Regions from separate parts of the Shewanella sp. 3_MG-2023 genome, predicted to be linked through region 2. Evidence: riboswitches for the same ligand, from Rfam matches in the RefSeq annotation. Region 2 holds a riboswitch; the other holds the start of a gene.
The links. A riboswitch is a leader RNA that binds a small molecule or an ion and turns the genes downstream of it on or off. The one in region 2 is predicted to bind lysine.
Positions count from the first base shown of each region.

Region 1: another riboswitch for lysine. It lies ahead of Q4591_RS17355 (Na+/H+ antiporter NhaC family protein); the one in region 2 lies ahead of lysC (lysine-sensitive aspartokinase 3).

Region 1 covers NZ_JAUOSH010000037.1:2,505-14,475, forward strand. Annotated here, with positions in the region: gene Q4591_RS17315 (patatin-like phospholipase family protein) at 1-978, opposite strand, end outside; gene Q4591_RS17320 (proline--tRNA ligase) at 1,151-2,866, opposite strand; gene Q4591_RS17325 (DapH/DapD/GlmU-related protein) at 3,005-3,649, opposite strand; gene tsaA (tRNA (N6-threonylcarbamoyladenosine(37)-N6)-methyltransferase TrmO) at 3,651-4,397, opposite strand; gene rcsF (Rcs stress response system protein RcsF) at 4,668-5,063, opposite strand; gene Q4591_RS17340 (H-NS family nucleoid-associated regulatory protein) at 5,199-5,603, opposite strand; gene Q4591_RS17345 (electron transfer flavoprotein subunit beta/FixA family protein) at 6,057-6,806, shown strand; gene Q4591_RS17350 (electron transfer flavoprotein subunit alpha/FixB family protein) at 6,809-7,732, shown strand; lysine riboswitch at 8,130-8,350, shown strand; gene Q4591_RS17355 (Na+/H+ antiporter NhaC family protein) at 8,428-9,984, shown strand; gene Q4591_RS17360 (M3 family metallopeptidase) at 10,440-11,971, opposite strand, start outside.
Region 2 covers NZ_JAUOSH010000005.1:84,705-96,675, forward strand. Annotated here, with positions in the region: gene Q4591_RS04310 (methyltransferase) at 1-1,026, shown strand, start outside; gene Q4591_RS04315 (DUF342 domain-containing protein) at 1,220-2,887, shown strand; gene Q4591_RS04320 (DUF4144 family protein) at 2,989-3,366, shown strand; gene Q4591_RS04325 (site-2 protease family protein) at 3,430-4,560, shown strand; gene Q4591_RS04330 (succinylglutamate desuccinylase/aspartoacylase family protein) at 4,698-5,846, opposite strand; gene lysC (lysine-sensitive aspartokinase 3) at 5,864-7,213, opposite strand; lysine riboswitch at 7,462-7,638, opposite strand; gene Q4591_RS04340 (DUF3293 domain-containing protein) at 8,056-8,493, opposite strand; gene arcA (two-component system response regulator ArcA) at 9,197-9,913, shown strand; gene Q4591_RS04350 (S9 family peptidase) at 10,108-11,971, opposite strand, start outside.

The DNA of each region.
Region 1 (11,971 bases), on a different contig from region 2:
TTTCAATAATATTCTGATGGCGAGAGGTAAGTCTTGAAAGTAGCGCGCGGCAATAACACTTAAATCTTCACTGGGCTTAATGACTAAGGTGTCAATTTTACGCAAATTAACCAGCTTAGCATCGGCGGGTGGAATAAGGTCTAAGGTGCTGTTTATCCGCTCTAAGCGTTCTAAATCACTGTTTAAAGTGTCTGAGAAAATGGTATCCAGTAAATGACCTGCAATGGTTGCTGTTTTTGGGTGAGCATCTATATCACTGTGCCTTTGTTTATGAGGGCTATCTAGATTGATCACCATAATTTTTCTGGCTCCTAGATGTATCGGGCTGGATAACGGCGACAATTGGTGTACTGAGCCATCACCAAAATAGGCTTGTTTTAATTTTACCGATGGAAAAACCAATGGGATAGCTGAGGTCGCCATCAAATGATCTGTGGTTAATGTGGTGCGGGTACCTTGTCTTCTTGCCCGTTGCCAGTCGTTAATATGATGGCTAGCTTGATAGAAACTGTAGGAATATGAGTCATTGTAACTTGATGCATCTAAGCTAATGGCCTTTAAAGCGCCACTACCGATGTTGCGTTCAATACGCTGAAAATCGATTAATTGATTCAGTAGTTTTCGTAATGGCTGATTATCAAGCAGGCTGCCCGCTTCGGTATTGACCTTATCACTTTGTAGCCCTTTTAAGGCCATTTTTGATAAGTGTTTTAATACATTCCAAAACGATGAACTGTAGACTTTATGGGTTTCAAAGTGCCGCCAAACCCAATCAAGTTTGCGAACCCCTAAATGGAAACAAGAGGCATGGGTAGCTAATGACGTTGCGTTAATTGCACCTGCTGAGCTACCACTTAGAATATCAAACGGGATATGATGATTACGCGGATAAAGCTGAACTAGCGCTTTTAACACGCCAATCTGATACGCAGCCCGTGCGCCACCGCCACCTAATACCAGTGCAATTGAATCTGACAACTATGCTCTCCTCTGTTTGATAAGCTGATGATATCAGTATGTATAGCAATAACTGGTTATACCAATCAAAATAACATAATCGACAGTAGTTACATGTAAAATATGAAATGAAAACCAAAAAAAACGCACCTTAAAAGGTGCGTTTTTTACGGCATAGTTTTAAAGCGAATGATTAGCCATTAATTGCTGACTTGATAAAGTCGACAATCTGATCAAACGGGATATCTTGTTTTTCACCAGTGCGGCGGTTTTTATATTCAAACACGCCAGCATCGATATTACGATCGCCAATAACAATTACATGAGGCAAGCCAATTAGCTCCATGTCATTGAACATCACGCCTGGGCGCTCTTTACGGTCATCTAATAAGATATCAATGCCTTGGGCACTTAAGTCTGCGTAAAGCTGCTCAGCCATGTCTTTTACGCGATGTGACTTATGCATATTCATCGGTAAAATCCCCACAGTGAACGGCGCCAGTGACTCAGGTAACTTCATACCGCGGTCATCATGGTTTTGCTCGATTGCAGCGGCAACGATACGGCTAACACCAGCGCCATAACAACCCATTTGCATCACTTTTGACTTACCGTTTTCATCAAGTACGGTTGCGCCCATTGCTTCTGAGTAGTTAGTACCAAGTTGGAAGATATGACCGACTTCAATACCACGTGCAAACGCATAAACACCTTTACCATCTGGGCTTGCTTCACCTTCAACCACGTTACGAATATCCATCGCTTGTGCCATTGGTAAATCGCGCTCCCAGTTGATGCCAAAGTAATGCTTACCTTCTTGGTTAGCACCAGCAGCAAAGTCGCTCATTAGCGCGACGTCACGGTCAATGATAATAGGCATTTCAAGGCCTACAGGGCCGATTGAACCTGGGCCTGCGCCTACAGCTGCAACCATTTCAGCATCAGTGGCAAACTCAAGTGGTGAGGCAACGAGCTCATGCTTCTCAGCTTTTAATTCGTTTAACTCATGATCGCCACGAATAACTAATGCTACCAATGGTGCATCTTCAGTTGCGCCCTTAACAATCAGGGTTTTAACTGTTTTAGTTATTTCAAGTTCAAACTGCTCAACTAATTCAGCAATGGTTTTGGCATTTGGCGTATCAACGACAGTCATTTCCTGTGTTGGTGCGGCTAATGTGCCAGTTGGTGCTGCAGTTTCTGCTTTTTCAATGTTTGCGGCATAATCACTTTCAGTTGAATAAGCGATCAAGTCTTCACCACTGTTAGCAAGAACATGGAACTCATGTGAGGTACTACCACCAATTGAACCCGTGTCAGCAATAACAGGACGGAAAGCAAGACCCATACGATTAAAGATGTTGCAGTATGCTTGATGCATGTCTGCATAAGTCTTATCCATGCACTCTTGGGTTAAATGGAAAGAATAGGCATCTTTCATCAAAAATTCACGTGCACGCATCACGCCAAAACGAGGACGGACTTCATCACGGAATTTTGTTTGTACTTGATATAATGTCAGTGGTAATTGCTTATAAGAGCTCACTTCTTTACGGACTAAATCAGTAATCACTTCTTCATGGGTTGGGCCTAAAACGAAGTCGCGGTTATGACGATCTTGGAAGCGGAGCAATTCAGGACCAAATTTTTCCCAACGTCCTGTTTCAACCCAAAGATCGGCCGGCTGTACTAGGGGCATCAAAATTTCAATAGAACCGACTTTGTTCATTTCTTCACGAACAATGGCTTCGACTTTACGTAATACACGTAAACCACTCGGTAACCATGAATAAAGGCCTGATGCATTACGACGGATAAAGCCGGCACGTAACATCAATTGATGGCTGATGACTTCTGCATTTGCAGGTGTTTCTTTTTGTGTTGAAAGCAGGTACTTGCTAACTCGCATTCCCAATGTCCACTTAGTAGCTATTAATGTGCGACATTTTATCACCTGTAACGATGAAGTCACCAGATAATTAAGCGATACCTGACAAAGATAGCCATAGGGCTATGGCAAAATGATATGGGCGATAAATTAAAGCAACTATTTATCGCGTCGGTCGCCAATGATTTTGGCAGGGTTACCGGCAACAATCGCAAATTCGGGAACATCTTTGGTCACAATACTACCCATGCCAACAATGGCTTGGTTGCCAATAGTAACCCCATCAACAATGCCAGCTTGGGCGCCAATCCATACATCACGGCCAATGACAATACCCTTTGATTGACTGGGTTGTTGATAGATATCTTGCTCTGCTGACATGCCATGGTTAAAAGCATAAATCGTGACGTTATTGGCGATACGGGTTTTATCACCAATGGTGATGCCGCAGCGACCGCCATCAAAAGAGCAGCCATGATTAATGGCCACTTCATTGCCTAGGGTTATCGGCCCATGTAAAAACACCTCGGCGGCAATCATGCATTGATTTCCCATAGTTATATTGCGCCCAGGCTCTGCAAACACATTGGCTTCGGGGGCGATAAAACACTGCTGACCAAACTTAATGGTTTCAAGCTGCTCAAATTGTTGCTGAACTTCATCTTGCCAGGGTTTAGCCCAGGTAAATTGTTTGTCTTTTAAGGAAAAATACAACCACGGCATCCAAGATAAACGTTTTTTATGCTGAGTTTGATAATCAGGACTTTTGTTTGTATCAAGGGTGCTGTTCAAATCAGACTTCATATTAGTTTTGACCAACGCTGGTGGGTTTAATTTCAATAACATTAATCTGCTGCTCAGTGACGGTCCAAAAAATATCAATATCATATAAGGCCACTTGATATAATTTTGGATCTGCTTTGGCTTTTTTATAAGCAGGTCGAGGGTCTTGAGCTAACACGTCAGTAATAAGTTGAATTAAATCACTGTTATTGAGCTTAGATGAGTGGGCGTCAATTTGCGCTTTTGCCAAGCTTGAAAATTGTACATCAATTAATTTTGGCGCATCTTGAGCGATGCCACCTGTCGCACTTTCTATTGAGTCAGAAAATGGAATATAAGGTTTTATATCAATAATGGGGGTACCATCTAATAAATCCATGCCGGATATTTCAAGACAAACTTTGCCATTTTTCTGAATAACCTTATGCAATTTAACCACTGACTGGCCAATACCATTAGGTCTGAATGTAGAGCGGGTGGCAAATACGCCTAACTTTTCATTGCCACCTAATCTTGGTGGTCTGACGGTATTTTTCCAACCTTGCTGTAGGTTTTCATGAAAACAAAAAAGCAGCCATAAGTGTGAATATTGTTCAATACCTCTAACCGCATCAAGGTTATTGACTTGAGGGGCTAATTCAATAACACCTTTAATATTTACCAACCCTGGTTGTCTTGGGATACCAAACTTTTGTTTGTAAGGGGTACGACAATACCCGACGGCCTCTATTTGAGAGTTAAAGTTTTGCGCGTTAGGATCTGTTTTCATGTCTAAGAAACCGTCAAGTGTTGTTACTAATAAATTAAGAGGGGGCATAATCAAGCATTGAACCTAATAAATGTTCAATGCTTTGTTAATTTAATACTAAAGAGCCATTAGCCAATGTAAGGTTTTAAGCAAAGCGGGTGTTAATGTCTTTAAAATGCTTCGGATAACAGCATAAATAAAATGACTTAGACACCTAGCCTGATGGTTTAATTTCTTTGACCATTAGCCATTAATAGTCGGTTGCTCTAATACTAAATTATTAACAAGTATCTACTGCTCAGTAGCGGTTTTAATTGCTTGGCCGACACAAATTGCTTGGCTGTAGCAGCTGTCGACCTGTTGTTCTGTTAATAGGCATTTTTTGATCATTAGCCCATTGGCACCTAGCTCGACCGCCTGTTTTCGTGCATCGGTTCTCGCATCTGCAATGCTTGCAGGAACCCCATCAGCAGTTTGTTGGCATGATTCACCTTCAACTAGGCCTAACACCTCAAATGACCCTTTAGGGCGTTGGTTCTCTTTATATAGAACCACATTTCCAGGTTTGAAATAGTCATCAATTGCCTTAGTGTCTAGGTTACTATTAAAAGTGTATTCACTAGCACAACCAGATAATAATATTGCTGAGCTTATAGCTAAAGAAAAAACAGGACGAGAAACGTTCATAGTAAAGCCTAATTCAAAAGAGGTGAATGTAGTATAGTTTACAATGCTTGCTAGCAGGTGGGAATAGAATACAGATAAGAAAAAAGCTTACCAAAGTAAGCTTTTTCTATATGAAGGATGTCAAAACAGCAAGTGTTATTCCATACCAGGAATTAAGAAGTCTTCCATTGTTTTGCCATTATCAACTTGGTTTTTGAACACAGTTGGCATACGGCCTTGACCCGTCCACTGGATTAATTCGCCATCAACTTCAATTTGGTATTTAGCAGGGCGCGGCGCACGTTTTTTTGGTGCAGGCTTAATTGATACTTCACCTAAGTCTTCAATTGATAAACCACTGTTTTCAATTTGCGCTAGAATTTCAGCAATGCGTGCATTTCTTTCTGCATTGGCTTCTTGTTCTGCTTTTTCGTCTTCTTCTCTTTCTGTAATGATTTTTTCAAGCTTTACTGAAAGCTCACGTAAATCTTCTACAGACAACTCTTTAACTGCAGCTTTAAAACGACGACCATGGGTTAGTATTTCTAAAAAGTCACTCATATCAATGTGCATCCTAATGGTTATTAAATAATAAGTTTTCAAGTAATGCTTTAGAGATTAAAGAATACCTATCAAAATCGCTACATTGCTTAATTATTTAGCATTGGAGTGTCAAATTTAATTGACCATTAAGCATGTCAATAAAGCACAATACTTAATAGTAAAAAAATAAGTTTACTTGAATAGTCATTAATAATAGAAACTAAATCTGAATGGATCAAATAAAATCATCAATAAGTAGATAAAAATTAATTAATCTACCTTTTAGGTACCTTATTTAATATAAATTGTGCAGAAGTCAGTTCTTTTAAACGCACATTGAGCCAAAAAAAATATAAACAAGTGTTTGACTTAGGTTGACGTTAACGTTAACAGGCCGTAAAGTTGAGCCATATTACATTGGTTAAAACCAATGTGCCGTCCACATACATTGAAGGTGTAAAAGGAAATCCCATGAAAGTATTGGTGCCTGTAAAGCGCGTAGTCGATGCAAATGTGAAGGTCAGAGTAAACGCTGACAACACAAATGTTGATACTGCTAATTTGAAAATGGCGTTAAACCCATTCTGTGAAATTGCAGTTGAAGAAGCTGTAAGATTGAAAGAAGCAGGAAGTGTTACGGAAATTGTTGTGGTCACTATTGGAGCTAAAAATGCTCAAGAACAATTACGTACCTCGATGGCGCTTGGTGCCGACCGTGCTATTCATGTCCTGACTGATGACGAGTTAGTGCCGTTATCGATTGCTAAAATTTTAAAAGCGGTTCAAGAAAAAGAACAAGCAGAATTAGTGATATTTGGTAAGCAATCTATTGATGGCGACAATAACCAAACCGGTCAAATGCTAGCTGCATTAACGAATATGCCTCAAGCAACGTTTGCATCAGAGCTAACATTAACGGCAGACAGTGCAGAAGTAACCCGTGAGATTGACGGCGGCTTACAAACAATAAAAATGCCATTACCAGCGGTGGTTACGGTTGATTTACGTTTAAATGAACCTCGTTATGCATCATTACCTAATATTATGAAAGCTAAGCGTAAGCCATTAGAGACACTTTCAATTGATGATTTAGGCGTAAGCTTAAAAGCACATCAAACCATTATAAAAGTCACCCCTCCAGCTGAGCGTAAAGCTGGCATCATGGTGAATTCAGTGGCTGAATTAGTTGAAAAGTTAAAAAATGAAGCGAAGGTGATCTAATTATGACTATTTTAGTATTAGCTGAACATGATAACGCAAGCTTAAAATTAGATACCGCTAAAGCAGTAAGCGCAGCGGTTGCCATTGGTGGTGATGTGCATGTGTTAGTTGCTGGTAGTGATTGCGCTGCAGCAGTTACCGCAGCGCAAGCATTAACAGGCGTAAGCAAGGTATTAGTTGCTGATAATGCTGTGTATCAAGCGCAACTAGCAGAAAACCTTTCACAGTTAGTGGTTAACCTTGCAGGTGATTACGAACATATTATTTCTGCGGCTAGCAGTGTCGGTAAAGATACCCTGCCACGAGTCGCGGCGTTATTAGATGTGGCGCAAATTTCTGAAGTGATTGAAGTTGTAAGCACAGATACCTTCGTGCGTCCTGTTTATGCCGGTTCGGCATTAGCGACAGTGCAAAGTTTAGATGCGGTTAAAGTGCTAACAGTACGAACCAGTGCTTTTGATGCCGCAACCAATGACGGCAGTGCAGAAGCGGTTATGGTTGATTTTGTTGCCACAGCAGCGGCAGAATTTGTTTCGCAAACATTAACTGAATCAGAGCGTCCTGAGCTTGGCAGTGCTGGGGTGATTGTTTCCGGCGGCCGCGGTATGGGCAGTGGTGAGAACTTTGCTATTTTAGAAGCGCTTGCTGATAAATTAACTGCTGCTGTTGGTGCTTCGCGCGCAGCTGTTGATGCTGGCTTTGTACCGAATGATTTACAAGTAGGACAAACTGGTAAAATTGTCGCACCTGATCTGTATATTGCTGTAGGTATCTCAGGGGCTATTCAGCATCTTGCTGGTATGAAAGACTCTAAAGTCATTGTGGCAATCAACAAAGATCCTGAAGCGCCGATTTTCCAGGTTGCAGATTATGGTCTGGAAGCTGATTTGTTTGAAGCGATCCCTGAGCTAACTAATTTGCTATAGTCCTTAATTAGAGCCCTAAATAAGAGTCCTAAATAATGCTCTTTATAATAGGATTATGGCTTACGCTAGTTTTTTAGTGAGTTAATATCCACTAATAAAAAACGGCACTAAAAGGCTTTTACCGAGAGGTAAAAGCCTTTTTTAATGTTCCGTAGATAGTTGCTGCCAATTTATACTAATGCGTTGTTATTTGCGGTGCTGTTCTATCAGTGAGCAAAAATTACCACTGCGTTAAATATGAACCCTTGCTAATAAAAGGTTACACTAGTGCTGCGTCAATGTGCGCGGTTTTAGTTGTGATGTTATATATCACAAGATAATCAAGTTTTATCTGGCAATGATGCTACTGCTTATGTTTGTATGATGGGGTGTTGATATACAGAGCCTTTCTGTTGTTAACATAAGTAGAGGTGCATTAAGTATCAGTACGGGTGAGTTGGGTGATGCCAATAACTTATTCGGAAAGGATTTAGTGCCGAAGTAAATGGATTCTATCAAAACCATTTATTGGGGCAGTTACCGAAAGGGACTGCACTGTCATGGTAATTTCTATCCGAAAGGGTAGAAGAATATATATCGACAACGATATTGATATTACTGTGGAGTGCTACTGAAAAGAATTTCGTTTACGTATTCAACGTAAACTTGCCTTATCAGTTATTCTCCATTCGTACTCAACGAAGAAATTATAAGAAATGATGATAACAAGTTACGCCGATTCGGCTCTCTCGCTTTTGCCACCAGTAGTGGCTATTTTGCTCGCAGTATTAACTCGCCGAGTCTTACTTTCATTGGGCTTAGGTATTATCACCGGGGTGTTTTTACTCGGTGATTTTTCAGTTAGCGCTGCAGCCTCAAATTTACTGACTACCGTCACGGGTCTAGTTTGGGATGATGGCGCGCTCAATTCATGGAACCTACAAATTTTAGGTTTCTTGGTGATTTTGGGCATGATCACGGCATTAATCACGGTAAGTGGTTCAGCTCGCGCCTTTGCTGATTGGGCTCATCAACGTATTCGCAATAAACGTGATGCCAAGTTGATGACTATCTTCCTTGGTGTTGTAGTGTTTATTGATGACTACTTTAACAGTATTGTGGTGGGATCTATTGCACGTCCAATCACCGACCGTTACCACATCTCACGGGCTAAATTAGCCTACTTATTGGATTCAACAGCGGCACCAATTTGTGTTATCTCGCCTGTTTCAAGCTGGGGAGCGTACATTATCGCCCTGATCGGCGGGATTTTAACGGCTCATGGCTTTGCTGATACAGGGCATTTAAGTGTGTTCCTGCAAATGATCCCAATGAACTTTTATGCCATTTTTGCATTATTATTATTGGTGTGTGTGGCGTTATTTGGTTTAGATATTGGCCCAATGCGTAAGCATGAACAAAATGCCCAAAAGGGTGAGTTGTTCGACGAATCTAAAGGCTTACCACCAGGAGCCACAGCCGATTTACCAGAAGCGGAAACCGGTAAAATCATTGGCTTATTCTTACCTATATTAGTGTTAGTTGCGGCAACCTTCTATTTCATGGTGGCGTCAGGCGCTGATGCATTATCAGCTAATGATTTACCTTTTAGCATTTTAGGAGCATTTGAAAATACTGAAGTGAGCTCGTCACTATTTTACGGTTCACTGGTGGGGTTAGCGGTCACCTTAGTATTAACTGTGAAGCAAAAAATTGCTCTGCCTATGGTGTTCACTGGCATCAAACTTGGCGCTAAATCAATGCTACCTGCCATTTATATTTTGTTATTTGCTTGGACGATTTCAACGGTTATTGGCAACCTTGAAACCGGTAAATACATGGCCAGTTTAGCCACAGGCAATATTCCATTTGCGATGCTACCTGCAGTATTATTTTTATTAGCAGGCCTAACCGCATTTGCAACCGGCACCAGCTGGGGTACCTTCGGTATCATGTTGCCAATTGCAGCTGATATGGCGATGGGCAGTGATAGCACTATGATGTTACCTATGCTTGCAGCCGTGTTATCTGGTGCAGTATTTGGCGATCATTGTTCACCGATTTCAGATACCACTATCTTGTCGTCAACGGGGGCGAGTTGTCACCATATCGATCACGTAATGACGCAATTACCTTATGCGTTAATCGTGGCGGTCATTAGTATTATTGGCTACGGTGTATTAGGTTTTACCGCGTCAGTGGCCATGGGCTTGGTCACCTGTAGTGTGCTATTTGTATTAAGCGTTATTGGACTGAAGTTGATCACTAAATAGCGTAAGCTAACTCGGTTTGATTTAAGCTTATCGCGAACTTTAGATATAGCTAGCTTGTATGAAAATGCCGCTCAGATGAGCGGCATTTTTTATGTTTTAAAATCAAGGCTGCATAATAAAGTGGTATATATAAGCTAAATATCTAAGTCGAATCACTAGAGTGAACCTCAAAGGTTTAAGCTCACATGTTTTGTTTATGCAGCAGTTATTGTTAGCGAAGAGAAGCAGCGATTAGCACTGTGAGTGAATGACTGTTTCTGCCAATGGTGAGTGCAAGGGTTAGCAATTATAGGGATTAACAGGTACTGCTAATCAGCGTACTCGGATCTAGGTGAAAATTGAGATAAAAAAATGCCGCTCAAATGAGCGGCATTTTTAGGATTTAAGTTTAAGTGCTAAATAAAATTAGCTTTAACCAAACTTAAATGATGTTAAGCCACAAGGTTCTAATAGCGTTAGTTTAAACCACGACGCTCAAGTAATGCATCAGTCGTCGGTTCTTGACCTCTGAAGGCTTTATACGCATCCATTGGTGGTACTGAGTTACCCACTTCACGAATGGTTTTGCGATACTTCATCCCAATTTCACGGTTTAGACCGCCTTGAGTTTGTACGTAAGCAAAGGCATCAGCTGCAAGGATTTCACTCCACATGTAAGCGTAATAACTTGCAGAGTAGCCGCCCGGGAAAGCGTGAGCAAAATAGCTTGAGCGGTAACGAGGTGGTACCGCTTTAATGTCAACACCGTGTTTTTTCAGGGCGCTTGCTTCAAAGCTCGCCACATCTTGTAATGGCACATCAGCAGCAAGTGAATGCCACTCTAAATCAACTAGTGCTGCCGCCATATACTCTAAGGTGTCAAACCCTTGATTAAAGCTGCGAGACTCAAGTAATTTTTCTAGTAGTGCCTCAGGAATGACTTCGCCTGTTTCATAGTGCTTAGCATAGTTAGCCAGCACTTTAGGGTGCGCTGCCCAGTCTTCTTCAAATGTCGATGGGAACTCTACAAAGTCACGTGATACTGAGGTGCCCGCAAGTGATGGGTAAGTAACTTTTGAGAACATACCGTGGGTACCATGGCCCATTTCATGGAACATGGTGGTGACTTCACTGTAGCTCACAAATGTTGGCTGACCTTCAGGGGCTTTCTTAATGTTCATCACATTAACTACCACAGGCTTGTTGTTTAATAACTCAGACTGACCCACAAACGAGTTCATCCAAGCGCCGCCACGTTTACCTTCACGAGAAAAGTAATCAGCATAAAAGATAGCCATACTGCTGCCATCTTCATCAAACATTTCATACGCTTTTACATCAGGGTGATAAACAGGCAGATCAGGTCTTGGTGTTAAGGTCACGCCATACAATTCTTTAAGAGTGAAAAACACGCCATCTTCCAGTACACGATTAAATTCAAAATAAGGCTTAATTGATGCCTCATCTAAATCAAATTTTTCTTTACGTACACGCTCGGCATAATAAGCCCAATCCCATGGTTCAAGGGTAAAGTCGCCGCCCATTTTGGTGATCATTGCTTGTATGTCTGCGGCTTCTTTTTGGGTGTTTTCAACTACAGCAGGCACCATTGAGCCAAACATCTTATAAACCGCATCTGGGGTTTTGGCCATTTGTGGCGCTAAGCGGTAATCTGCCCAACTGTCATAACCCAGTAATTGGGCTTTTTCGGCACGTAGTTGCGCTAAACGAGCCACTAAAGAAGCGGTTTCATTGTCACCCGTTAAACCGCGGTTAGCAGATGCTTGCCATACTTGTTGACGTAGCTGACGGTTGTCTAGTTGGGCTAATACAGGCTGACGAGTGGTGTTGGTAATGCTAAGTAAGTATTTACCTTCATGGCCTGCTGCACTGGCATCAATGGCTGCTGATTTAATGGCGGTTGCTGATAAACCCGCAAGCTCTGACTCATCCTCAACGACTACGGCGATTTCTTTACTTAAGCGCATTAGTCGCTGTGAGAATTCGT
Region 2 (11,971 bases):
AACGCTTCTCAAGTCATTTTAAGAAATGCTGAATTCATTGAAAACCAAGATGTTTTAATTCTAAATCATGAAGCTGATACCTTGGCGGCTGAGTTGCTTAACAGCGCTGCATCTGTGACGAGCTTAGCATTAGACTTTAACCATTATTTATTATTGCCGCAAAAACAACAAAAAGGCTTAAGCAGTCACTTTGGTCATCAGCTGCCAACTACCGATGCAGAAAAACGCTTTGATGTCGCTATTATCTATTTCCCAAAAGCTAAGCCCCTAGCGCCTTATTTATTTAACCTCGCCGCCAAGCATTTAAAGCAGGGCGGACACCTAATTGTCGTAGGCGAAAATAAAGGTGGGGTTAAATCGTTAGCAAAGTTACTACCTGAGTATTTCTCAACCCCAAGTAAGCGCGATAATGCCCGCCATTGTTTATTATTTGTCAGTGAGTTAATCGCCCAAGCACCTGTATTTGACCTTAATAATTGGGTCAGCCAATACTCATTATCAACCCCTCAAGGGGAGATCACCATTTGTAATCTTGTGGGCGTGTTTAGCGAAAAGCGTCTCGATCAAGGTACAGAATTATTGCTATCGCATTTGCCGACATTAGAAAAACGCGTATTGGACTTTGGCTGTGGTGCTGGGGTTATTAGCGCGGCCTTACTAAAAGCAAACCCAAGTTTATCCGTTGAGTGTATTGATATTAATGCCATGGCTTTAAAAGCCTGTGAACTCACCCTTGCCGCAAATGGCATGCAAGCAAAAGTGTATCCCTCTGATGGCTTTAACCAAATTAGCGGTCAATTTAATGGCATCATTGCTAACCCACCATTTCATGATGGCTTAGCCGCAACCACCCAAATTGCCAAAGACTTTGTTAAATCAAGTGCATCAAGCCTTGCCAAAGACGGCGTCTGGCAAATTGTCGCTAACCGAAACTTGCCGTATGCCGACACCATAGCCGCTGAATTTGGCCAAGTAAATGTGCCAGCAGAAAACAATAAATATAAATTATATCAATTTAATAAATAACAAAAATGGCTCCACGGCTATGGAGTTCACAAATTATTTGATTTAGTTATAAAACAACCAATTACTGACTAGTTTTTATCCCTAAAAAACGCTACATTTTGTTAGCTAATAATAAACGTCATCTAAGGCGTATCGTTCTACCCATTGGGCAGCCTAATAAGCTCAAATGTAGAACGTAAAAATAAGGGATTTTATGCTAGCATCAGATTTAGCGGTTTTTAATGTTGATCAAACTCAAGTTGAGCTTCGCGTTACGCCTAGCCGTCACGGCCCCATCACTGAAGATGATATAACCCAGTTACTTAATCAGCCTGAATTTGCCATGCTGCGGCCCTTAGAGCAAAACATTGCTAAGGCGACCGCTGAAGTAAATAGTCACTGCAGTGTCGATAGCGGTAAACACGAATTATTTTTTATTATTGCTGAGCGCCTTGATGGTAAAGTCATCATCGAGATCAGCGAAGATAAAATGTCAGCCTCAATGAGCTTGGTGTCTGCCTATGGCGGCCAAGACCCAACACTGCCAACCATTTTAAATGCGCTTAAATTCCATAAGGTTAAAATGGGCTTAAGCAAACCCAACATCCTATCGCTACTACAACAATTAGACACCTTACCGCCAGGTGAGCAATGTCGCTCGCTGATCGCCCACGGTAAACAGCCCCAAAATGGCACCAATGCCAGCCTAGCAAGGCAAGTGCCATTAGCCCGCGAGCGCTTATTGCAACCCCAAGAGCGAGAAGATGGATCGGTGGATATGCGCGATTTGGGCGCCATGATCATGGTAAAACCAAACGATGTATTAATGATTAAAACCCCTGCTACAGATGGTGTTGCAGGTTATAACGTCAATGATGATGTTTTGCCGCAAATCCCCGGCAAAGACATGATTATGCAGCCAGGTAATGGCACTCAACTGGCCGTCAATGATCCTAACTTATTAATTGCGACAGTTTCAGGTCAGCCAGTTGAAACCCGCCTTGGCATGCAAGTGGATGATGTACTACAAATTAAAGACGTTGATGTCAATTTTGGCCATGTGAACTTTGAAGGCAGCGTGTTAATTAGCGGTGATGTCCATGAAGGCATGCAAGTGAAAAGTAGCGGCGATATTACCGTCATGGGGTTTGTGGACTCAGCAACACTGGATGCCAAAGGCGATATCATTGTCAGTAAAGGCATCATTGGTCGCCAAATTAAAGAGCATCAACTTAGCACCACAATTAATGCCCAAGGACAAATTTGCGCACAATTCGTGCAATACTCAAGCCTTAATGCTGACAATGATATCTTAGTGACCAAGCAATTACTTCATAGTCACGCATGTTCAAACGGTGTCATCACAGTGAGTGATCCTAGCGGCAGACGAGGCGATCTGGTTGGTGGCAAGGCGAGCGCTAGCAAAGGCATTCATGCGGTGGCAATTGGCGCTACAGCAGGCACTAAAACCGCATTATTTTGCGCCATGGATCAAGCTCAAATTCGCGCAGAAGTCAAAACTACCCATGATAAAATCAAACAGCTTGTCATTGCAGGCCTTGATATTGAAGCTAGATTACGCAAGCTGCCACCTAAAAGCGAATGGCAAACCGATGCAGGCATGATAGAGCAAGTAAAAATGATGCTGGATGAAAAGAAACAACTCGCCAGCAATCGTGCGCAGTTAGAAGCGCAGTTCAAGCAATTACAGCAAGATGCCGATGGCTACTATAATAAGCATTTTATTCAGGCCAAAAAGCATATCTTTACCAACGTTAAAATTAATATTGGCCCGTCTAAAAATACAACCCAACGGGAGCACGGCCCTTGCCTCGTCATGAATAAGCAAAATGAAATTAGTTTTGATTATGGCAACCGATAGTTGCACTATGTAACGGGTACATACTTCAAGCGGCAATAGTGTGGCCTTAAATCATTGAGTTTATCAATGGTTACTCAGTGTCACCGCCTACAGGTTTTATCATGCAAAGTATTTGTTGGCCCGCAGTCATCAAGCAGCAAAGCTGTGACGAGCTTATTTATCTAGCTAGTGATAGAGACTGGCTAGAGTTTTGCTGCTTAACTCCTCATATTGCAGGTACCTGCGATAAGTTACTCGACAGTGAAGGCAATACTTTCGATATTTCCATCAACTCAGCAACAGATACCAGCCAACCTATAACCGTAGCCGCATTGCCTCAATTAGCATTAAGCACTCAGGCTATCGACTTAATGACTTTCATTCATTATGTACGCCAACATGCCCAGCTAAATGGTCATTGCTGCAGCGCAAAGCTTATTTTCAGTACTATTAGACAAGGAATTGAAACGGTTGAATTTCTTGAGTCTGAATTTTCTTGAGTCAGCCTCACGACTCAGGCAAAATGCTGTTCCACATTTTATCCCGTAATACGAGTATCAAGCATGGAACTGTTAAACATAGAATGCCTAGGAAAACGCCTACGATTAGAGGGCTCCATGGCTGGCTGGCAACAGCTCTATTGGGATAATCAACTGGTTTCGCAAAAGTCGGCTTCTGCTGATAATCAAAGCTTTACTATCCACGAATTTGAGTTGTCTAGACCGAGTTCACTAGCAGAACCCAGTCATGATGATGTCATCACCCAAACCAACCGCCAAGTCATGAAAGTGCGCTTAGAGTCTGATGTGCAGTGGCAACCATTTATCATCAACTATACGGTTTTGGTGGACAATAACACCATTGCCGATGGCCAGCGTAACAGCAAGGACATAGAACGACAAACCCCTGAAGTGGCCCCAGTTAAACAACAAAAATTCAGTTTTGTTGGCTTAGCCTCTCTAGGTTTTAAGTTACTTAAAAGCGCCAAAGTGATTAAAGCCATGCTCGCTGCAGCCAGTGTGGCGGCCTACTCTTGGCTATTTTCAATTGAGTTTGCATTAGCCTTGATTGCCTGTTTGGTTATCCATGAATATGGTCATATCAAAGCAATGAAACACTTTGGCATGAAAACCAAAGGGATTTATTTGATCCCATTTATGGGCGGCCTTGCTGTTAGTGACGAGCGTATTAATACCCGTTGGCAGAACGTGGTGATCTCTATTATGGGGCCGACTTTTGGCCTGTTTATGTCCATCGGCTGTATGCTGGCTTATTGGCTGACGGGTAATATCTTTTTTGCCGGACTGGCCAGCTTTAACGCCCTATTAAACCTCTTTAATTTATTGCCGATACTGCCTTTAGATGGTGGTCATATTTTAAAAAGTATCACCTTTTCGATGAATAGCATGGTGGGTCTAATCGCCTGTATCGCAGGCGCAGCCGCTGGGGTATTCATTAGCTACAGCCTTGGACTGGCATTACTGGGCTTCTTATTATTAATTGGCAGTCTTGAGATTGTATTTGAATGGAAAAGCCGTCATCAAAGTCATTTATTGCCCCTTGACCGTTATGGGCAAATCTTCTCGACCTTGTGGTACTTCATTACGGTTGGCTTACTGATTGCTATTATTTGGTATTTTGCTGCATCTGGCGATGAAATGCTGTCGATGCCATTAGAAATATTAAGAAGCTAGTCAAATAAATAGCAGTGCTTAACATCAACTAAGCTAGCAAGAACTAAGCCTGAGAGAACTAAGTCCGTAAAAACTAAGCCCGTAAGAACTAGCTACGGGCTTAACTTGCTGAAAAAAAATTAACTTATCTATTTAGCTTATGGAATTTCAAATACCTTAGTCATGACTTTATACAGCTCAGTGCCTTGATGGACTGAAGCTGAAGCAAAATGCAGCACTGGCACGCAATCTATCGGCAAACTCACCGAAGTGACGGCATTATCATTGCCGTACTGATCTAACCTTAATAAGGTCACTAAAGGCTCGCCAGCAGCTAACGGCTCACCAACCGCTGCGCAGTATTCCACTAAACCCGCTTTAGGGGCATGAAACTTTTTATAATCCTTTAAGTAACAGCCCCAGCGTTTCATGCTGGCAGGAGCAACATGCTCTTTGATCACTCCCCGATGGCTCAAATAGGCCAAAATACCTAGGGCATCATTTTTAGCATCTGCCATATCAATACGTTCTTGGCTTGCTAGCTCTAAGGTAAAAGCCGCCACAGGCACATCGAATATGCGCCCTTTTAACGCTGCATATTCAGTTAATTGCCACCATGGACAAAAAACCGCTTCATCCATGGCGCCGCCAAATTCATTGGGGATAATTAACGATAAGGGGATCGAGAAAAACGCGGCTGCGGCTGCATCATACTCAGGGCAATAAAGGTGCTTTGCAGATTTAGGCCCGGTATGTAAATCAAGCACGATATCAGCGCCATGGGCCATATGTTGTAATGTCACCGCTAAGCGATGCCCGGTACTAATACCCCAAGGGTTGGCTAAACGTTGCTGGCAATTATTGACTAAGGTTTGCCTAAAAGCACTAAACAAGTCCTTGTCGGCAAAGTGTTGATGCTCAGTGAACCAGCTCGCAATATCAAGTGACTGATCATAATACTCTCGGTTCCAATTCACCCCAGTGATAGGATCAAATCGCCCTAAGGTAAACTCGCCACTTTTTTGATTAATGCCTAAAGGGTTGGCTAATGGCACGCAGTGAATATCGCCTAATACAGTGTAGTCTTGCAGTAAAGTCATCAGCTGATGTATCACCGCATTACCCTGCACTTCAGCCCCATGAACATTGGCCTGAATATAAACACTGGGCGCGGCGTCATCTGAGCCTTTAAAGCTAAACAGTGGCGCCGTTAACGCTTGGCCTGTGGCAAGCTCTCCCACTTCAACCCGAGACATGGTGGCTGAATAATCGTTAGCCTGTTCTGTAATTGAATTCACTGATGTCATACCTGCCACGTTAGCAATTATTCAAATAAGTTTTGGTGCAGAGAGTTAACCACATCTGCGGCTTCAGATTCAGCGACGAGAACACATAAGTTATGTGGGCTAGCCCCTTGGCAAATCATGCGCACATTATGCTGTTCAAGTACCCCAAAAACTCGGCTGCAAATACCTGCTGTTGACGCTATTTGATTACCAATAATCGCCACTAAAGCTAATTTATCTTCCACTCTTACACGGCAATTTTGTGATAGTTCTTGCAGTAATGACTCGCTTAATAACCCCTGCCCGCTGGAGTCAGAACCGGTTTTATCAAGCGTTAGTGACACATTAACTTCTGAGGTGGTAATCAAATCAACTGAAATTTTATGCTTAGCAAGCGTGGCAAAGGTGTGCGCTAAAAAGCCCTGAGCATGGAGCATTTGTAAGCTATGCAGGTTTAATAAAGTTTGATCGCGTCTTAGAGCCACAGCTCGATAAACCGGGGCATCTTCTACTTGATGACGGATCCAAGTTCCACCTTGTTCAGGTGCTTTACTGGAACCAACAAACACCTGAATTTGTTGACGCACGGCCGGTAAAATCGTCGCAGGGTGTAATACTTTAGCGCCAAAGGTAGCCATCTCAGCCGCTTCATTAAAGCTAATTTCAGCGATAGGTCTCGCATTAGGCGCTAAACGTGGGTCAGTGGTATAAATTCCGGCCACATCAGTCCAAATCTCTACCGCATCTGCTTTTAAGGCTTCAGCTAATAACGCAGCTGAATAATCACTGCCGCCACGGCCTAAGGTGGTGGTGTTGCCTGCTTCATCAGCGCCAATAAAACCTTGAGTCACGATCACTTGCTGAGCCAATAACGGCTGTAAATGCTCCGCGCCTAGGAGCGCAATTTGCTCAATTTGCGGCTCAGCTTTACCAAAATGGCTATCGGTTCTTAATACTTGGCGCACATCAAATGAACTTGATGGCGTGCCTTTTTGGCGAATAACCGCAGAGAACAATAATGATGAACATTGCTCACCCATGGATAACAGCTCATCAATGATGGCTTTGCTTCTATCGAGCACTAACTTATCACTAAGCACTGCCATTCTGCTTAATAGCTTATCAATCGTAGCAGCTACATCTTGTGGACGCGCCAGCTTATCAACAATGTCATATTGAATTTTAGCAATTTGAGTGACTAAACTTAAGCGGCGTTGGTCGTTCACATTGGCTTGAGTTAACTCAACCAGTAAATTAGTGACACCGCTAGAAGCACTAACAACAACGACGCGGGTATTGGCATTGGCTAAAATAATGTCCGCACAGCGGTTCATGGCGTCAAAATCAGCAACTGAGGTGCCACCGAACTTAGCAACAACTAAACTCATGCTGATACCTCCACGACATTCGCAGACGAACTTTTACTAGACAAAGTTTTAGTAGACAAAGTTTTAGCAGACAAACTTTGACTAAACATACTTTCAGTAGACATGGACTGAGTAGACATAAACTGCGTACACAGTATTGGAACAACTTGAAATTTAATACGTAAAAACATGATTACACTCCGAACTTACTTCGTTCGAAGAGCCTGGTGCAGTGATAACGCACCCTTAAAGAAGGGAAACAGCAATCTTTCACCAGAAGCTCTCCACCAAAAAATAGGTGACAATCGCTAGGATTCAACCTAAACGACCGATACCGAATGCCAACCAAACATACCAGTACCTCGGCGCTAATCTCCCTCATAAGCTGTCATAGGAATTGGTTTTCCTCGAACTTACTACCTAGCTAACGCTCCTCTTCTGTTTCTTCCCACAGGAAGAGCATGAAAATACCAATAAATAACAACTCAAGTCAATTGGGATATGCCATAAAATCGTCAAATAACACAATACGTAAATAGAGACACTGAGCTCAAAATAGTATCATGTAAGCTGTTATTTATAATTTGAAACAAAAAAGTGATATAAAACAATAGTGATTAAAAAATAAAAAGTAATAACCTCAATGTAAATTCGAGGTTATTGAGTTAAAACCTTCAACTAAACTGCACAATTAAGCTTCAATATTAACAATCAAGTTTCAACAGTATATAAATAGCCATTGCCCTAATAAAAATATAAAAATAACAATAAAAAAAGGCACTTAACTAAGTACCTATAGAAGGAGTTACTGATATTAAACATCCTCGATAACTGATACAAATGTCACTTAATCGCCGATCATGTTATTCATCGTGCAAATCAGGTAATTCATTAACTAAAACCGTTCGTGGGCCAAACTCGCCAATTAACACTTCCTTGTCAGGTGCTTCACCACAGGCAAGTAATGACAACACCCCATTATCAACATAGTAAATAGCGAGCTGTTTAAACTCTCGGCCTAACGCTAACGCTTGGTCTTTTTCTATAAAGACTGCCCAACTTTTTTCCATATGAGATAAGTCTGGCGCCGCGCCAATTAAGCAACGATAGGGGCTATTAAATTGCTGAATTTTCCGTTGAAGTCGCCTATCTAACAAACGGTTTTGACACGGATTCAATTGGCTGCCTAAGGGATTATGGGCGGTGACAATGGCGAAGGGGACAGCGTAAGAAAGGCGCTGAGTAAGTAGAAATTGGGTCCCTTGATACTTAAACCAAAGGTTATCTATTGAATTATTCATCATTTATTTTTCTCAATTAAGACCAATTCAGTGTAGCAAACCAAGACTTGGACCAACACCCTGTGTGATGTAAGTCACAAGAACAATAATTATATTTGACTTAAAAATCATAAACTTACCACAAAAAGCATTTTTGTAACAAATCTTCCCCGTAAATTTGTTAACATTTCATTTGTTAACAAATGCCTAAAACGAGTACAATATCTCACACTAGCTAGATTTTGCTACATAACGCTAAGTTGTGACACAAGCGACTACATTTACTGAAATTAAATCTTGGTAAAGTGTTCAAGCTTTTAAAATGTGTTCTACATTTTAAAAGACTGAATATAAATGTAGGACAAAATTAGGTTGCGAAGGAACTTTAATCAGCAATTTAATCTCTTAGTTTATATGAATCATCGGTTTTACAGATATTTTGACAGGTTGTGAGCTTACTCAAGCTCAGCATACGATCTGAATATTGATTTTTTATGATCAAAATTTACGTCACGTATAACTCTTTTATAGAAGTGCGATAAATATTAGTGCCTTAAACTGGTTTATATAATGTAGTTAGTCATGAAGCGTGTTTTGTTCAGGGCAGACATAGATAAACACCTATCGTGAATTTATAAATTATCGGCGTTTTCTTAGCTATATAACGCCACAGCCCTAGTGCAACATGACTAGAATCGAATTGTTTTTAATTTAGGTAAATGACATGCAAAACCCACACATTCTTATTGTTGAAGATGAAGCTGTAACCCGTAATACTCTACGTAGTATTTTTGAAGCCGAAGGGTATGTAGTAACTGAAGCAAACGATGGCGCAGAAATGCATAAAGCCATGCAGGATAATAAGATTAATCTTGTTGTTATGGATATCAACCTTCCTGGTAAAAACGGTTTATTATTAGCCCGTGAACTTCGTGAAATTAATAACATTGGCCTTATTTTCCTTACTGGCCGTGATAACGAAGTTGATAAGATCCTTGGTTTAGAAATTGGCGCTGATGACTACATCACTAAGCCATTTAACCCACGTGAATTAACTATCCGTGCTCGTAACCTATTAACTCGTGTAAACAGCGCTGGCGCTGAAACCGAAGAAAAAGGTTCAGTTGAGTTTTACCGTTTCAACGGTTGGAGCTTAGAAATCAACAGCCGTTCTTTAGTTAGCCCACAAGGTGAGTCTTACAAATTACCTCGCAGTGAATTCCGTGCGATGCTTCACTTTGTAGAAAACCCAGGCAAAATCTTAACTCGTGCAGACTTGTTAATGAAAATGACTGGCCGTGAGCTTAAGCCACATGACCGTACTGTTGACGTGACTATCCGTCGTATCCGTAAGCACTTCGAAAGTTTACCAGACACGCCAGAAATCATCGCAACTATCCACGGTGAAGGTTACCGTTTTTGTGGTAACTTAGAAGATTAATTTCGTCTGCAATTAATGTGCTTATTTGATTAAGCTCATTGGGTAGCAAATGAAAATAAAAGCCAAGTCAGTGACTTGGCTTTTTTATGGGCTATTAAAAATGAACTATCCCTCATGGACGATAACAAGTGATCTATAACTAATGGGCTATTATTGCCAACCCATTACCTATTACCCATTTGCTATAAACAGCGCTACTTAAGCTCGCGTTCTAAAAAGGCAGCTAAGGATTTATACAAATGATTCCTCACCTTTTCACCGCGCATAGAATGCTTTGAGCCAGGGTAGTCTATCATTTGAAATAACTTGCCTTCATCTTGCAGCGCTTTATATACGCGGGTGCTATTTTCAAACAACACATTATCGTCAGCCATACCGTGATACATCAGCAAACCAGACTGATAATTTTCCACATAAGGGGTAATGCTGCTGGCATCGTAACCTTGTTTATTCTTAGCAGGGTGACCCATATAGCGCTCGGTATAATGGGTGTCATACAAACGCCAATCGGTCACGGGCGCACCTGAAATTGCCGCTTTGAAATAATCAGGGGCTTTAAACTGGCTCATTAACGCCATATAGCCGCCATAACTATGACCATAAATAGCGATATTATCGCCATCAATAAATGGCAGACTTCTTAAGTAATCTACGCCCACTTTTTGATCGTTAACTTCTGCATTACCCATATTCTGGTAAATAACGTATTCAAACTTAGTACCACGATGGGCTGAGCCGCGGTTGTCTAATTGAAATACAGCAAAGCCTTGTTGTAATAGATATTGGGTAAAGTAATCCGCTTCACTCCAGCTATTAACCACTAATTGCGCATGTGGCCCACCGTATACTCGAACAACTACTGGGTATTTTTTGCTGGCATCAAAATCAGTGGGTTTAAATAATCGGTACTGCAGATTTTGGCCATCTTCAGCCTTTAATTGGCCAAAATCTGGTATTTGCCATAAACCCGCAACGTCATACAAAGGATGGGTTTGGTTAATTTCATTTTGTTCTACCCACATTAAATGCTCGCCAGTGTCATTGTGCAAACTCACCTGTGGCGGCTGAATTAAACTATTGAAGTAATCTAAATAAATTGGTTTTTTATCAGCAAAGACTGCTGAGTGCATCCCGGCTTTAGTTGATAGTTTTTCAATCTTGTCACTGGTTAATGACACTCTATATAAATGGCGTTCAACAACTGTGTCTTTTCGGCCTGAAAAATACACCCAGCCCGCCTGCTCATCCACAAACTCAAGATCATCAACCGCCCACAGCCCTGTGGTTAATTGCTTTATTTGTTTACCCGACAGGTCAAATAAATAAAGGTGCTTAAAACCATCACGCTCTGAGGCCCAAATAAACGCTTGTTGTTGCTTTAAGAAATGTAAGTCATCGTTAAGGTTTACCCATGCTTGGCTGCGCTCTTTGACAACCGTGTTAGCTTTAACGTCTGAACCAGGTTTTGAACCAAGGTTAATGATGCGTAAGTCCAATGCCTGCTGATCGCGGCTTTGCCATTGAAATGATAACTGCTTGCTATCTGGCAGCCATTTTACTCGCGGTAAATACATATCCTTCTCTTTACCTAAATCAATCCACTGCACTGCTTTACTCGCCAGCTCAATCACGCCAAGTTCAATCTCAACATTGGCTTTACCCGCATAAGGATAACGCTGCTCAGTCAGTTTTATACCGTCAGCATAAATCTCATTACGGGTGACTAATTCAACACCTGACTCATCAATACGAGTAAAGGCGATAGCTGATTCATCTGGCGACCACCAGTAACCTGTCATTCGGCCCATTTCTTCTTGGGCGACAAACTCTGCCATGCCGTTTTTAATCGGCCCTTTACCATCAAACGTCAGCTGAGTTAGCTTTTCTGTTGCCAGCTCCAGTACAAAAATATTTTGCTCGCGCACAAATGACACATAACGGCCTTTAGGGGACAAACGCGCATCAGTGACAAAGCCTTCACCGGTATTTAATGCCTGCGCCTTTTGATCCGCCAAGGTATAAAAATACAGCTTGCCTGCAGCTGGAATTAATAACGCT